DNA from 3 places in the Mesorhizobium sp. M1163 genome. Region 1 is predicted to be linked to each of the others. Evidence: predicted binding sites of a transcription regulator. Region 1 holds the regulator's gene; each other region holds the start of a gene.

What was found. Region 1 encodes PhoB, which activates phosphate uptake and scavenging genes when phosphate is short. Its sites were predicted from a motif close to TGTCATNNANCTGTCAT; they were not measured.
Region 2: the regulator PhoB is predicted to act here: its motif matches at 1,895-1,911, upstream of NKH43_RS09840 (esterase-like activity of phytase family protein).
Region 3: the regulator PhoB is predicted to act here: its motif matches at 1,583-1,599, upstream of NKH43_RS18935 (RNA degradosome polyphosphate kinase).

What each region holds. Positions count from the first base shown of each region.
Region 1 covers NZ_JAMYMF010000026.1:54,290-58,812, reverse strand. The annotation lists gene pstA (phosphate ABC transporter permease PstA) at 1-205, shown strand, start outside; gene pstB (phosphate ABC transporter ATP-binding protein PstB) at 202-1,005, shown strand; gene phoU (phosphate signaling complex protein PhoU) at 1,038-1,745, shown strand; gene phoB (phosphate regulon transcriptional regulator PhoB) at 1,762-2,451, shown strand; gene NKH43_RS23265 (ROK family protein) at 2,461-3,705, opposite strand; gene xylF (D-xylose ABC transporter substrate-binding protein) at 3,992-4,523, shown strand, end outside.
Region 2 covers NZ_JAMYMF010000008.1:21,439-25,961, reverse strand. The annotation lists gene NKH43_RS09845 (L,D-transpeptidase) at 1-168, shown strand, start outside; gene NKH43_RS09840 (esterase-like activity of phytase family protein) at 316-1,794, opposite strand; gene NKH43_RS09835 (TIM barrel protein) at 2,042-3,031, shown strand; gene NKH43_RS09830 (sugar ABC transporter substrate-binding protein) at 3,073-4,131, shown strand; gene NKH43_RS09825 (sugar ABC transporter ATP-binding protein) at 4,188-4,523, shown strand, end outside.
Region 3 covers NZ_JAMYMF010000019.1:71,966-76,488, forward strand. The annotation lists gene NKH43_RS18935 (RNA degradosome polyphosphate kinase) at 1-1,509, opposite strand, end outside; gene NKH43_RS18940 (zinc-finger domain-containing protein) at 1,660-1,905, shown strand; gene NKH43_RS18945 (FAD-dependent monooxygenase) at 1,925-3,130, shown strand; gene NKH43_RS18950 (TIGR02117 family protein) at 3,325-3,996, opposite strand; gene NKH43_RS18955 (metal-sensing transcriptional repressor) at 4,100-4,363, shown strand; gene NKH43_RS18960 (cation diffusion facilitator family transporter) at 4,360-4,523, shown strand, end outside.

The sequences.
Region 1 (4,523 bases):
CTTCACCGCGCTCAACAACCAGTTCTGGAGCAGCAATATCAACGCGCCGATGGCCAGCCTGCCGGTGACCATCTTCCAGTTCGCTCTCAGCCCTTACGAGGAATGGCAGCAACTGGCGTGGACCGGCGCACTCATAATCACCCTGACGGTTCTGGGCTTGAGCATCCTCGCCCGCAGCCTTACCGGACGCAGAGAGGACAGATGACACAGATGTTGTCCCCGGACATGACGATGACCGAAACGGTCGCCGAGAAGACGAAGATCGAGGTCAAGAACCTCAACTTCTACTACGGCCAGAGCAAGGCGTTGAAGGACATCACCTTGTCGCTGCCCGAGCGCAGCGTCACTGCCTTCATCGGCCCTTCGGGCTGCGGGAAATCGACGCTGCTGCGTGTGTTCAACCGCATCTACGAACTCTACCCGAAGCAGACAGCCGAGGGCCAGGTGCTGCTCGACGGCAAGAACATTCTCGACCGCTCGCAGGATCTCAATCTCCTGAGGACCAAGATCGGCATGGTGTTCCAGAAGCCGACGCCGTTCCCTATGTCGATCTACGAGAACATCGCCTTCGGGGTCAGGCTCTATGAGAATCTCGGCAAGTCCGAAATGGACGGCCGCGTCGAACAAGCGTTGAAGCGGGCCGCGCTGTGGGGCGAGGTCAAGGACAAGCTCAACGCCAGCGGCTTGAGCCTGTCAGGCGGCCAGCAGCAGCGGCTTTGCATTGCCCGCACCGTGGCGGTGAAGCCGGAAGTCATTCTGCTCGATGAGCCGGCTTCGGCACTCGACCCGCTGTCGACCGCCAAGATCGAGGAGCTGATAGACGAGTTGCAAGCCGATTACACGATCGTCATCGTCACCCACAACATGCAGCAGGCGGCGCGCGTGTCGCGCCAGACCGCCTTCATGTATCTGGGTGAACTGGTCGAGTTCGACCGGACCGAGAAGATCTTTACGTCGCCCCGCGAGAAGCGCACGCAGGATTACATCACCGGCCGCTTCGGCTGAGCCGTTCCGATCATGCATATAAGGACAGGACCATGGGCGAACACACAGTCGCTTCTTTCGACGAGGATCTCGAGCAGATCAGCAAGCTGATCCGCGACATGGCCGACCTCGCCGGTTCGATGGTCGGCGGGGCGACCAAGGCCCTGTTGAATTCTGACAACGTGCTGGCGCAACGCGTCGTTTCCGACGATGCCATCATGGATGCGCGTCAACGCGAACTGGACGACCGCGCCATCACCCTGATCGCCAAGCGCCAGCCGATGGCCCACGATCTGCGCCATGTCGTCGGGGCGATCCGCATGGCCGGCGATCTCGAACGCATCGGCGACCTTGCCAAGAATATCGCCAAGCGTGTGAGTGCGGTCGGCCTTAGCGTCACACCGCGCGACCTATCGCATTCCATCGATGCGATGGCGCAGCTGGTGCTCATCCAGGTGCAGGGCGTCATCGAGGAGTATGCTGCAGGCGATGCGGCCGCGTTGGCCAAGCTACGCGCCGCCGACGAGCGCATCGACGTCAAATATACGTCGGTGTTCCGCGAACTGTTGACCTACATGATGGAAGACCCGCGCAACATCACCGCTTGCACGCATCTGCTGTTCTGCGCCAAGAATCTGGAGCGGATCGGCGACCATGTCACCAACATCGCCGAAAATGCGTATTATGTGCTGACCGGCGAGCAATTGCCGGTCAATCGTCCGAAGCAAGACGAAACGACAATGTCCGCACCGGCGACATGATGGGGGTGCCCAGCCGATGATCGCACCACGCATAATGGTGGTGGAGGACGAGGAGCCGTTGGGTGTGCTGCTCCGCTACAATCTCGAATCCGAAGGCTACCAGGTCGAGGTGGTGACACGCGGCGACGAAGCCGAGATCCGTTTGCAGGAGAATGTGCCCGATCTTCTGGTGCTCGACTGGATGATACCAGCGGTTTCCGGCATCGAGCTCTGCCGCCGGTTGCGGGTGCGCCCCGAAACCGAACGGCTGCCGATCATCATGCTGACCGCGCGCGGCGAGGAGAGCGACCGGGTACGCGGTCTTTCGACCGGCGCCGACGACTATCTGGTCAAACCGTTTTCGACACCGGAATTCATGGCCAGGGTCAAGGCGCTGCTGCGCCGCGCCAAGCCGGAAGTGCTGTCCAGCGTGCTGAAGGTCGGCGACATCGTGCTCGATCGCGAATCGCACAGGGTGTATCGCAAGAAGACCGAGATCCGGCTCGGGCCGACCGAATTCCGGTTGCTCGAATTCATGATGCGGCATCCGGGCCGCGTCTTCTCGCGCAGCCAGTTACTCGATAATGTCTGGGGCGAGACGATCTATATCGACGAACGCACCGTCGACGTGCATGTCGGGCGGCTGCGCAAAGCCGTCAACAACGGCCGCATGCCTGATGTCATCCGCACCATCCGCGGTGCCGGCTACGCGATCAGGGAAGATTGACCCGCCCAGTCAGGCTACGTTCTTTCTGACGCCGGGCCTCATTTGCGCGCCCGGCGCGAAAATCTGCTGGTCGACGAAGCTTAACGCCCGCATTGCACAGCCTTCGCGGATCAGCGGCAATTCGTTCGGCTCGGTATCGAAGGAGATCGAGCCCGAATGCTGGCCGCCGGCGGTCTGGGCGATGGCCTTCCGCAAGGCCGGCTCGATCAGATCAAAGGCGGCGGCACTGGCGCCGACCATTGCGACCGGTGCCGGATCGATCAGCGCGAACAGCGAGCCGAGACCGAAACCCAGCGCTTCGCCGGCCTTGCGGTAGGCTTCGCGTTCCGGCCCGTCCTTCTCGCGCGCCCGAACCGCCAGCGCGCGCATGTCGGCGTCGCTGACGTCGGCGACCGGTTGGCTGTCTTCGCTCATCTGCGTGGCGTTGCGCCAGATGGCGTAATTGCCGGCATAGGCCTCGATGCAGCCGCGCCGCCCGCAACGGCAGAGCGCGCCGCCCGGACGATGGATCATGTGGCCAAACTCGCCGCCCGAGGAATGCGTGCCGGTGAACAGCTCGCCCTTCAACACCAGCCCCATGCCGATGCCGTGCGAAAGCAGGATGGCGATGAAGTCGTCGCGATAGCGATCCGGATCGCGCCAGCGCAAAGCCACCGCCATCATATTGCAGTCGTTCTCCACCGTGGCCGGGATGCCGAATTCATCTTCCAGCATGTCGGCAAAGGCGATGTCCGTCTGGGGCGTGATCGGCGACCACAGCATGGCGCGTGCAGGGGAGTCGGTAATTCCCTGAATCGCCAGGGCGATGCGGGCGACACTGCGGACGTCAAGATCTGGATCGTCCAGCCGGCGCCGGACGATGGCCATGCATTCGCGGATCAGTTCGTCGCGCGGCATGGTCAGCGTGTCCAGCCGGCGCTGTTCCTCGGCGACCACCTGCCCCGCATAGTCGATGATGGCGGCCGACAGGAAATTCAGCGACAACACCACGGTCAGCACCGCCGCCGCTTCCGGATTGAGGGCGAGGCCGACCTGCGGACGACCGCGTTTCAACGAAACGGGTTCGCTTGCCTTGCTCTCGGCGAGGATGCCTTCCCGTATCAGGTCGGAGGAGATCGCCGATATGGTCGAATGGCTGAGGCCGGTGGTTGCGGCGATCTCCGTACGCGATGGCTGGCCGGCCCGGCGCACGGCCGAGATCACCATCGCCCGGTTGCGCCGGCGCAAATCGTCATGGCGGATTCCGACCGACATCGTTTTGCTTTCCTCCCGGTTTGCCGCGGCCGCTCATGAACCGGAAGCCGTCGGTAATGCCGACAAATAGTGTCGGATGAGGCAAATAGTGTCAGATGCAGGTGGCGCTGTCATCGTTTATTCCGAAGCTCGAAAAAAGTCGCAGCAACATCAAAATCCATCAGAATCGATGTTGACAGCAGCGGGAGATCGGGCCAGTATTTTTTCGAGGCTCGAAAAAATTAGCGCCTCTAAGCTGGCCTTTGGGGCCAATTGGTCACGCCGTACGCGGCGCAGGGAGGATATGATGAAGAAATTCACGACCGCCATTCTGGCGGGTGTCGCCATGACGCTGGCGCTTGCGTCGGTGGCGCAGGCTAAGGACAAGGTCATCGGCGTTTCCTGGTCGAACTTCCAGGAAGAGCGCTGGAAGACCGACGAAGCCGCAATGAAGGCGGCCATCGAGGCTGCCGGCGACAAGTATATCTCCGCCGACGCACAGTCCAATCCGGGCAAGCAGCTCACCGACGTCGAGAGCCTGATCTCGCAGGGCGCCAACGCACTGATCATCCTGGCGCAGGACGCCTCGGCGATAGGGCCGGCCGTGCAAAAGGCGCTGGACGAAGGTATTCCGGTTGTCGGCTACGACCGGCTGATCGAGAACAAGGACGTCTTTTACCTGACCTTCGACAACAAGGAAGTCGGCCGCATGCAGGCCCGCGACGTGTTCAAGGTGAAGCCGGAAGGCAACTATGTCTTCATCAAGGGCTCGGGCGCCGATCCGAATGCCGATTTCCTTTTTGCCGGTTCGATGGAAGTGCTGAAGGACGCCATCGACA
Region 2 (4,523 bases), on a different contig from region 1:
CGCTTCATGAATCAGGACATTATCGACCTCTACAGCCGCGTCGACGGCGTCGCGCCGGTCTTCGTGCGCCCGAACCTGTCGGCCGCCGGGAAGATCGCCGCCGTGTCGGACAGGACGGCCGAGCCGATCGATGCGGGCGTGCCAAAGGACGCGGAGATGTTGAGGTAAGTGCCTTCGACGGATCATCAGTCTTAGGTTTTGCAAACCCACTAGAACACAATCCTTGTGCCGGCGAGCCGCAACTGAAGGGCCCGACCGTTCGATCGTGCCAGGCAGGCGGACGCGTTCGGCGCATCCGCCTGCCTGGGGGTGTCGCTACTTCCCGGCGAGGCCTGGAAGCGTGACCTGATAGACCAGGAACATCGTGTCGACATCGGCGCCATCTTCGGCCTTGTAGGCCGCGCCGACCTGGAAGCCGTCCTGGGTGAGAAAGTCATTGTCGTTGGCGACGAACAGGAAATAGTCGTCGGGCCGTGTTGGATCGAGGACGCTCACCACCGACATCGCCTCCCACTTCTCCGAAAGGTTGTTGCGGTCATTGGGCGCGCCATTGTGCAGCCCGAAGCGGCCGAGCTCGGTCTTGTCGTTGATGTCGATGAACGGCGTCAGCTTGGCCGGCGTCACCGAGGGATCGAGCTCACCTTTGGGCGCAACCGGCTTGTCCTTGTCGAACTCGGTGCCGGCGATGTCGGTTGCCGCCGACACATCGACGACGCTGATCTCGCGATAGAGCGAGGTGTCGCCCTTCACCCCCTGGCCGTTGCCGCTGTCGCGCGCCAGCATCAGGAAGGTCTTGTCCGACAGAGCCACGATTTCGCTCTGCGCGGCAATCTTGGTCTTGCCCTTGGCATCGGTGAACACCGGCAGCGGCACAACATATTCATGCGCAAGCTTGAGTTGGGCCGGATCCGAGGCATCGTAGACCAGCGCGCGCGTGTTCTGGCGCGTCGAAGCGGAATCGCCGCCATCCTGTCTGGGGGCCGATTGCAGCACAGCGATCAGGAACTTCCCGTCCGGCGTCAGTGCCATGCCTTCGAGGCCCTGGTTGTTCTGACGGCCGGTTTCGGGAGCCGTCGGATCTGGGTCTGCCGCGCCCGGTCCCGGATTGTTGGACGCGAAGTTCGGCGTTCCATGACGCATCGGGACAAGCGCCGCCGGCGACTGCGTTGCCGACATCAGACGCCCATCGGCGGAGAAGTGGTAGATGTTCGGACCATATTCGTCCGAGATGAACATGGTGCCGTCGGGCAGCCGCACGATCGCCTCGTTATCGAGCGCGAGCTTGCCGTTGGCTTCGGGCAGGATCGGCATGTCGTCGGTCGCGGCGCGCACGCCGTTGAGCGGATCGAGGCCGGTTGCGTCGGCGCCCTTGTCGTCGGTCAAAAGCATGGTGTCGGCAAGGGTTGCCTTGAGGCCCGACTGTTCCTGGCCGGCGGCTGGTGCCGCACCCGGTGCGATCGGGGCGAATTCGATGGCAATCGTGTTGATGCGCGGACGGTAATCGGTGGTGCCGACGACATTGTAGCCACGATCCGGCAGCAGCCACAGCGAGCCCTTATAGCCATCGGCGCCATGCGTCCAGCCGGCAGCGTCGATCGCCATGCCCGAGCCGGAGCCAAACGTCTCGCCGAACTTGTCCCTTTGGCTGGCCGGGATGCGACCGACACCGACCAGGCCCTTGTTGACGAAGCTGACGCCGCCGACGGTCGCTGCGTTTTCAGCCAAGGCCGGAGTCAAGGCGGTGAACATCGCCAGCGCGACTGCGAGGGACGCGTTTCGGTGCAGGTTTTTCATGGAAATCCTCTTTGTGACAAAACAGCCGGGATCTGAAAAAGCGCCGCGTCGCATCGAGAATGCCGCGAAAGCCTTCGGAGAAGCGATCTAGGACGCGAACATGATACTTGCGTGACAGTGCTGCGCTTGCCTGGGCCTCATGTGGTCGCAACTAGCCCGGGCATGGCGAATCCGTCGCCACCGAGAGCAATTAACAACTTTACAAATAATCATTCTTATGTGAAGTTATGACAATGAAAGGTCACCGATGACAGTCTGTCGTTTCGCTACCCGCCTCAATTCCTTTGCCTCGCGGCCACAGGCCGAGTGGCCTGATCTTGTTGGTAAACCGTCCATGCTGCAAATGGCGGCGCGTGCGGCGAAGGTTGCGGAATTGACCGATCTCGACCTCAACTTCCCCGACCATGTCGATGAAAAACCTGCGGAAATGGCACGCAAACTCGGCGATCTCGGGCTTTCCATCAATGGCTTCGCCATGCGCTACTACTCTAATCCGGCCTTCAAGCTCGGCGCCTTCACCAATCCGGATCCTTCCGTTCGCCGCGAGGCCATCGACCTGACCAAGGCCGGCATCGACGCCGCGCGCGAGGCCGGCGCCAGCCTGATGACATTGTGGCTCGGGCAGGATGGCTTCGACTACGCCTTCCAGGCTGACTACGCAACACTCTGGCAACACGAAATCGATGGCATTCGTGAAGTAGCGGCGCATGATCCGGGCTGCCAGATTAGCCTTGAATACAAACCCAACGAGCCGCGCTCCTACAGCCTGATGCCCGATGCGGCGACGACATTGCTGGCGATCCGCGAGATCGGCCTGCCCAATCTCGGCGTGACGCTCGATTTCGCTCACGTGCTCTATGCCGACGAGCAGCCGGCTTTCGCTGCCGCCCTCATAGCACGGCACAGCAAGCTGCTCGGCGTGCACCTCAACGACGGCTACGCCAAGCGCGACGACGGCCTGATGGTCGGTGCCGTGCACACGCTGCAGACGATCGAGCTGCTCAGGCAGATCCGCCGCGACGGCTATGCCGGGGCCATCTACTTCGACACGTTCCCCGACATGACCGGGCTCGATCCCGTCCACGAATGCGAAGTCAACATCGCCACCGTCAAGCGCATGCTGCGCGTCGTCGAGCGGCTGGAAAAGGACAACCGCCTGTCAGCCGCCGTCGATCGTCAGGACGCGGTCGCGTCGCAGGCCATCATCCAGGAAGCCATGCTCGGGCCGGACAGCTGAGGCCGGCGCCATCACCGTTTTTCAACAAGGGAGGAAAGACCATGAAATTTCTGCTCGTCACCGCTACCGCTGCCCTGATGACGCTGTCCATCGGCTCGGTGTTTTCCGCGGATCTCGCGCCGCTCAATTCCGACACCGAGAAGGATCGCATCGACTGGTCGCAGCTCGAGGCCAAGTTCGGGGCTTTCCCCAAGCTGCCCGAGGGCACCAAGGCGGGTGCGGTCTCCAAGACGCTGACCAACGAATACTGGCGCTCGCTGGGTGAGGGCTACAAGTCGTTCGGCGACCGCATCGGCGTGCCCGTCGTCTACCAGGCGGCGCAGAGCGAGGGCGACCAGCTCGGCCAGCTCACCATCGCCGAAGGCCTGGTCACGCAAGGCTACAACGTGCTGCTCGTTTCACCGCAGACCGACTCCAATTTGCAGCCGATCATGGAACAGGCCAGGGCCGCCAACGTGCCGGTGGTCAACGTCAATGACGCGGTCATCCCGCAGGCCGAGTACTATGTCGGCAATGTCCAGCGCGACAATGGTGTGCGTGTCGCCAAATGGTTCATCAAGAACCGGCCGGATGGCGGCAAGGTTGCCATCGTCGAAGGCCAGGCCGGCGTCTACGCCGCCGTCCAGCGCACCGACGGCTTCAAGAGCACGATCACTGAAGGCGGCAAGTTCGAGGTCGTCGCCAGCGTGCCGGGCAACTGGGATCGCCAGACCTCCTACGACGCGGCCACCAATATCCTGCAGCAGCACCCCGACCTGATCGGCTTCTATGCCAATAATGACGGCATGGCGCTGGGCATCGTCGAAGCGGTCAAGGCGGCCGGTCTGCAGGACAAGGTGGCCGTCTTCGGCACCGACGGGATTTCCGACGCTTATGCCTCGATCCGGGCCGGCGAGCTGACCGGTACCGTCGACAGCTTCCCGGTGCTGACCGGCGAGGTGGCGCTGGAATCGGCGCTGCGACTGGTGGCTGGGCAGAAGCTGCCGCGTGTTGTTGCCACCCCGCAGGCGCTGATCACCAAGGACAATGCCGACCGTTACTCGGGCGGCGGCGACGCCGTGCGCAAAGCGCTGCTCGAGGACGCGGCAGCAGGCCAATAGAGCAGGGCGGCGGGTGCCGGCCTTGGGTCGGCACCCTTGCTTGGAGAACCGAAGCAATGTCAGCGCGGCTGCAATTCGAGGGCATTTCCAAGCTGTTTCCGGCCGTGCGGGCGCTGAGCGACGTGTCCTTTTCGGTCGGCGCCGGCGAAATCCATGGCCTGCTTGGCGAGAACGGCGCCGGCAAGTCGACGCTGCTGCGCATCCTGTCGGGCGTCTACCGGCCGACAGCGGGAAGCGTTTTCATCGACGGCAGGCCGGTGACGCTGAACAACCCGGCCCAGGCGCGGGCCGCGGGCGTCGCGATGATCCATCAGGAATTACAGCAGGTGCCACGTCTCAGCGTTGCCCAGAACATGTTCCTGGGCCATCCGCTGACGCGCGGCGGCGTCTTC
Region 3 (4,523 bases), on a different contig from region 1:
ATTGAACAATTGCGCGACATCGCGCGCGATCGTCGGATCGGTGGTGAAGAAGGACAGGTCGGTGTAGATGCGCGCGGTGACCGGGTGGTAATTGCCGGTGCCGAGATGCACGTAATTGCGTAGCCTGCCATCCTCGCGCCGCACCACCAGCGACATTTTCGCGTGGGTCTTCAATTCGAGAAAGCCGAAGACGACCTGGACTCCGGCGCGCTCGAGGTCGCGCGCCCAGCGGATGTTGGCCTCCTCGTCGAAGCGCGCCTTTAGCTCGACCAGCGCCGTCACCGACTTGCCGGCCTCGGCGGCGTCGACCAAAGCCCGCACGATCGGGCTGTCGTTGGAGGTGCGGTAGAGCGTCTGCTTGATCGCCACCACTTCCTGATCGGCCATCGCCTGGCGCAGGAACTGCACCACCACGTCGAAGGATTCGTAGGGGTGGTGGACGATGATGTCCTTCTCGCGGATGGCGGCAAAGCAATCGCCACCATGCTCGCGGATGCGCTCCGGGAAGCGCGGATTGTAGGGCGTGAACTTCAGATCGTCGCGAGCGACGGCGACGATCTCCGAGATCTGGCTAAGCGCCAGCGGACCGGTAAGCACGCTGATGCGGCTGGCCGAGACGCCAAGCTCGCCGGCGACGAAGTCGCGCAATTCGGACGGCATCAGCCTGTCGAACTCGATCCGGATGACCGAGCCGCGGCGGCGACGCTTCAGCGCCGTCTCGAACAGCCGCACCAGATCTTCGGATTCTTCCTCGACCTCGATATCGCTGTCGCGGATGATGCGGAACGTGCCGGAGCCCTTGACCTCGTAGCCGGGGAACAGCTTGCCGATGTAGAGACTGACCGCCTCTTCGAGCGGAACGAAGCGGACGTGATGCTTGCGATCCGGCAAGCGGATGAAGCGCCTCAGCGCTACCGGCAGGCGCAAAAGCGCGCTCATTTCCTCGCCGTTCTTGCGGTGGCGCAATTGCAGCGCCATCGAGAAACCGAGATTGGGAATGAACGGAAACGGATGCGCTGGGTCGATCGACAGCGGCGTCAGGACCGGAAACACCTGCTCCTGGAAATGGTCCTCGAGCCAGGTCTTCTCGTCCTTGGTCAGCGCATCGCGGGTGATGCTCTCGATGCCTTCCTTGTTGAGCTGCAGCATCAGCGCCGAAAGGCTGTTCTGCTGGTCCTCCTGCAGGCGCTCGACCTCGCGCAACAGCTGTTCGAGCTGCTGCTCGGGGGTGCGCCCGTCCGGGCTCTTCAGCACGATGCCCTCGCGCACCTGGCCGGCAAGACCGGCGACGCGGACCATGAAGAACTCGTCGAGATTGGCCGCCGATATCGACAGGAAGCGAACGCGCTCGAGCAGCGGATGATTGGCGTTCAGCGATTCCTCGAGCACGCGCCGATTGAATTGCAGCCAGGAAAACTCGCGGTTGACGAAGCGGTCAGGATTGCCGCCTTCGCGGCTCGCAGCCTCGATGGTGATGAATTCGTTCTGGACCGGCTTCAGTTCGTTCATAGTTCCTGCTCTTCTCACACCCGTCCGCGGATTACGGTGTTAACCGGCTTAACTTATCCTCTGACAGGCTTTTGCGACAGTTTCATTTCATCGATCTTGCAAAGAGACGGGTTATGATCCAGATGCAATCGACAAGATCAGGAGACGACGATGGCAGGCGGTTCCATTCCCCATTTCCAGAACGATGCGGGCTATCCGGCAATCGACATCGGCGTCAAGGAATTCATGTGCACCGGCGCCAATCCGCCTTTCGACCATCCGCATGTATTTCTCGACATGGGCGACGACAATGAAAAGGTCTGCCCCTACTGCTCGACGCTCTATCGCTATTCGCCGAAGCTGAAGGCATTGGAAACGGTGCCGCCGGGCTGCCTTTATATCGACCAGGCCGCCTGATTCTCCTGCGACAAGCCTGATGCAGGAAACGCAGTCCCGGCAGGTCGTCATCGCCGGGGCGGGCGTTGCCGGGCTGACCGCGGCACTGGCCTTCGCCGAGCGCGGCTATCGGATAAAACTGTTCGAACAGGCGCAGCACCTCGAGGCTGCCGGCGCCGGCATCCAGTTGTCGCCCAACGCGACACGCATTCTTCGACAACTCGGCGTACTCGATCGGCTGCTGCCGACGGCGGTGCGGCCGGAGGCGGTTGTGCTCAAGGATGCCGCCACGCTGGGCGAGCTGGCGCGCGTACCGCTTGGCCCGGCCGCCGAAACGCGCTGGGGGGCACCCTATCTCGTCGCCCACCGCGCCGATCTGCAGTCAGCGCTGATGCAGCGGGTTTCGGAGCAGCCCGGGATCGAACTGGTCGCTGGCGCGCGGGTGACCGACATCGCAGCCGGACCGAAAGCTGTTGCCGTCACCGCATCGGCTGATGGCGAAACGGTCGAGGCTGGCTGTCTGCTGATCGGCGCGGATGGCGTCTGGTCGTCGGTGCGAGAACAACTGGCCCGCAAAGCGGCCGAATTCGGTAGTAGCCGGTTTTCAGGTGAGCTGGCGTGGCGCGCCACCGTCGGTGCCGACAGCCCTGCTGGCCAAGCCTTTGCAGCGATCGGTGCGCCCGATTGCGTTACCGCATTCCTCTATCCCGGCTTCCATATGGTCGCCTATCCGGTCAGCCGTGGCACTGCCTTCAACCTCGCCGCCTTCACCAGGGGCGAGCGCATCGCCGAGGGCTGGTCGGGGCATGCCAACCCCGCCATCCTCGTCAGCGCCATGCGCGGTACCGCGCCGGCGCTGGTCCGTCTGGCGAGCGAGGCGGCGCCGTGGACGGCATGGCCGATCCACACCGTCGAGCAGCGGCGGTGGACGACACCGGAAGGCGTCGCGCTGATCGGCGATGCGGCGCATGCGATGACGCCCTTTGCCGCACAGGGCGCGGCGATGGCGATCGAGGACGCGGCGACGCTTGCCGGCTTCGTTGCCACCTCGCCTGCCGATCTCAGCGGCGCGCTTGCCGCTTGGGAACAGGCGCGGCGGCCGCGCGTCGCCCAGGTCGCCCGCCGCGGCGCGGTCAACCGCCTCGCCTGGCACGCGGCCGGGCCGGTGGCGATGGCCCGCAACCTGTTCCTGGCGATGCGCTCACCCGAAAAGCTCGCCGCCGATCTTGATTGGCTTTATGGCTAGCGGGCGCGCGAGTCTGGGGATCGGCGATAAAAAGCTCGATAGGCCGGCGGGACAGCGCCCCCCTCTGTCCTGCCGGACATCTCCCCCACAAGGAGGGAGATTGGCAGTTTCGGCGCCTTGCTAGGTCCTGCGACGTTAGAGATTGGCGAAAGGAGGGCTCGAAGGATCGCGGCGTTGATCAGCCGGAACCCTCTTCAATTGTGAAGCCGCATCGACAGGCCGAGCGAGGCTGGCAGCGGGTTCCACCAGCCGGTGCGCAGCCCGGCCGTGCGCAGTGCCGCCGCCGTCCAGGTGTTGCAGCCGATCAGCGCGTTGAAATGGCCATTGGCTTCGAAGAAACGATCGAAGCGGGAATAGGCCGCATTCTCGATCGGAATGGCCCCGTTCGGCCCCCGCTGGAAGCTTGCCGCAATGTAATCGAGCAGCGCCGCAAAGCGTTCGTCGCCGATGTCGAAGCCGGCGACGTCGGGATGCGGCTCGGCGATGTCGCCGGAAATGTCGACATGCATCACCGAGGCATCGACGGTCAGCGCCTTCATCACCGGCATCGGCTTCAGCTCCGACCAGGTCGGCGTCTCCAGATAGAAGGCGCGGCCGCCCCAGCCGAAGACGATGTAGCGGACCTCCGCCATGTCGGCAGGAATGCCGGCATCGACCAGGAAATGGAAGCGCCGGCGCATATCGTCGTCGACCGGGATGGCGATGTCGGTGTGGATCGGATTTTGCAGCACCAGGATGCGGTGGCTTGCGCCGATCGGATCGGCAACTGCCGCCGGCCAGAGCGGGCGCGGCAGCAGCGTGCCCAGCGCTGCGGCAAGCACTGTTGCAACGACCAGCAGGCCAAGAAAACGGGCAAGCTTCTTCATGGGAAAGGCTTAGAGCAAGCCATGCTCAAGGTGAAGCGTCTCTGGAGTTGCACGGCTGACAAAGCGCTTGACGCGTATCCTCCCCGGGAGGATATGCTCAAGCATGTCAGATCACCTCCACGCCTCGCATCCTTCCATCATAAAGCGCCTGAAGCGCGCGCAAGGTCACCTTGCGGCTGTGCTGGCCATGATCGAGGCGCATCGCCCTTGCGTTGATCTGGCGCAGCAGCTTCATGCCGTCGAAAGGGCCATCAGCAGCGCCAAGCGCGAGCTGATCAACGATCACATCGAGCATTGCCTCACGGACAGCGTGGAAACCGGCGGCAACTCGCTGGCGGAACTCAAGCAGCTGGCGAAGTATCTATGAATGCCATCGTAGCCCGCATTCTGGACTGGCTCGGGTTCGGCTCGCACGCCGCACATCATCACGGCGATCACGGTTCGCACGGTCACACCCACGGCGTCATCGATGCGACAATTGCTACCACCGACCGGGGCATCTGGGCAATCAAATGGTCGTTCGTAAT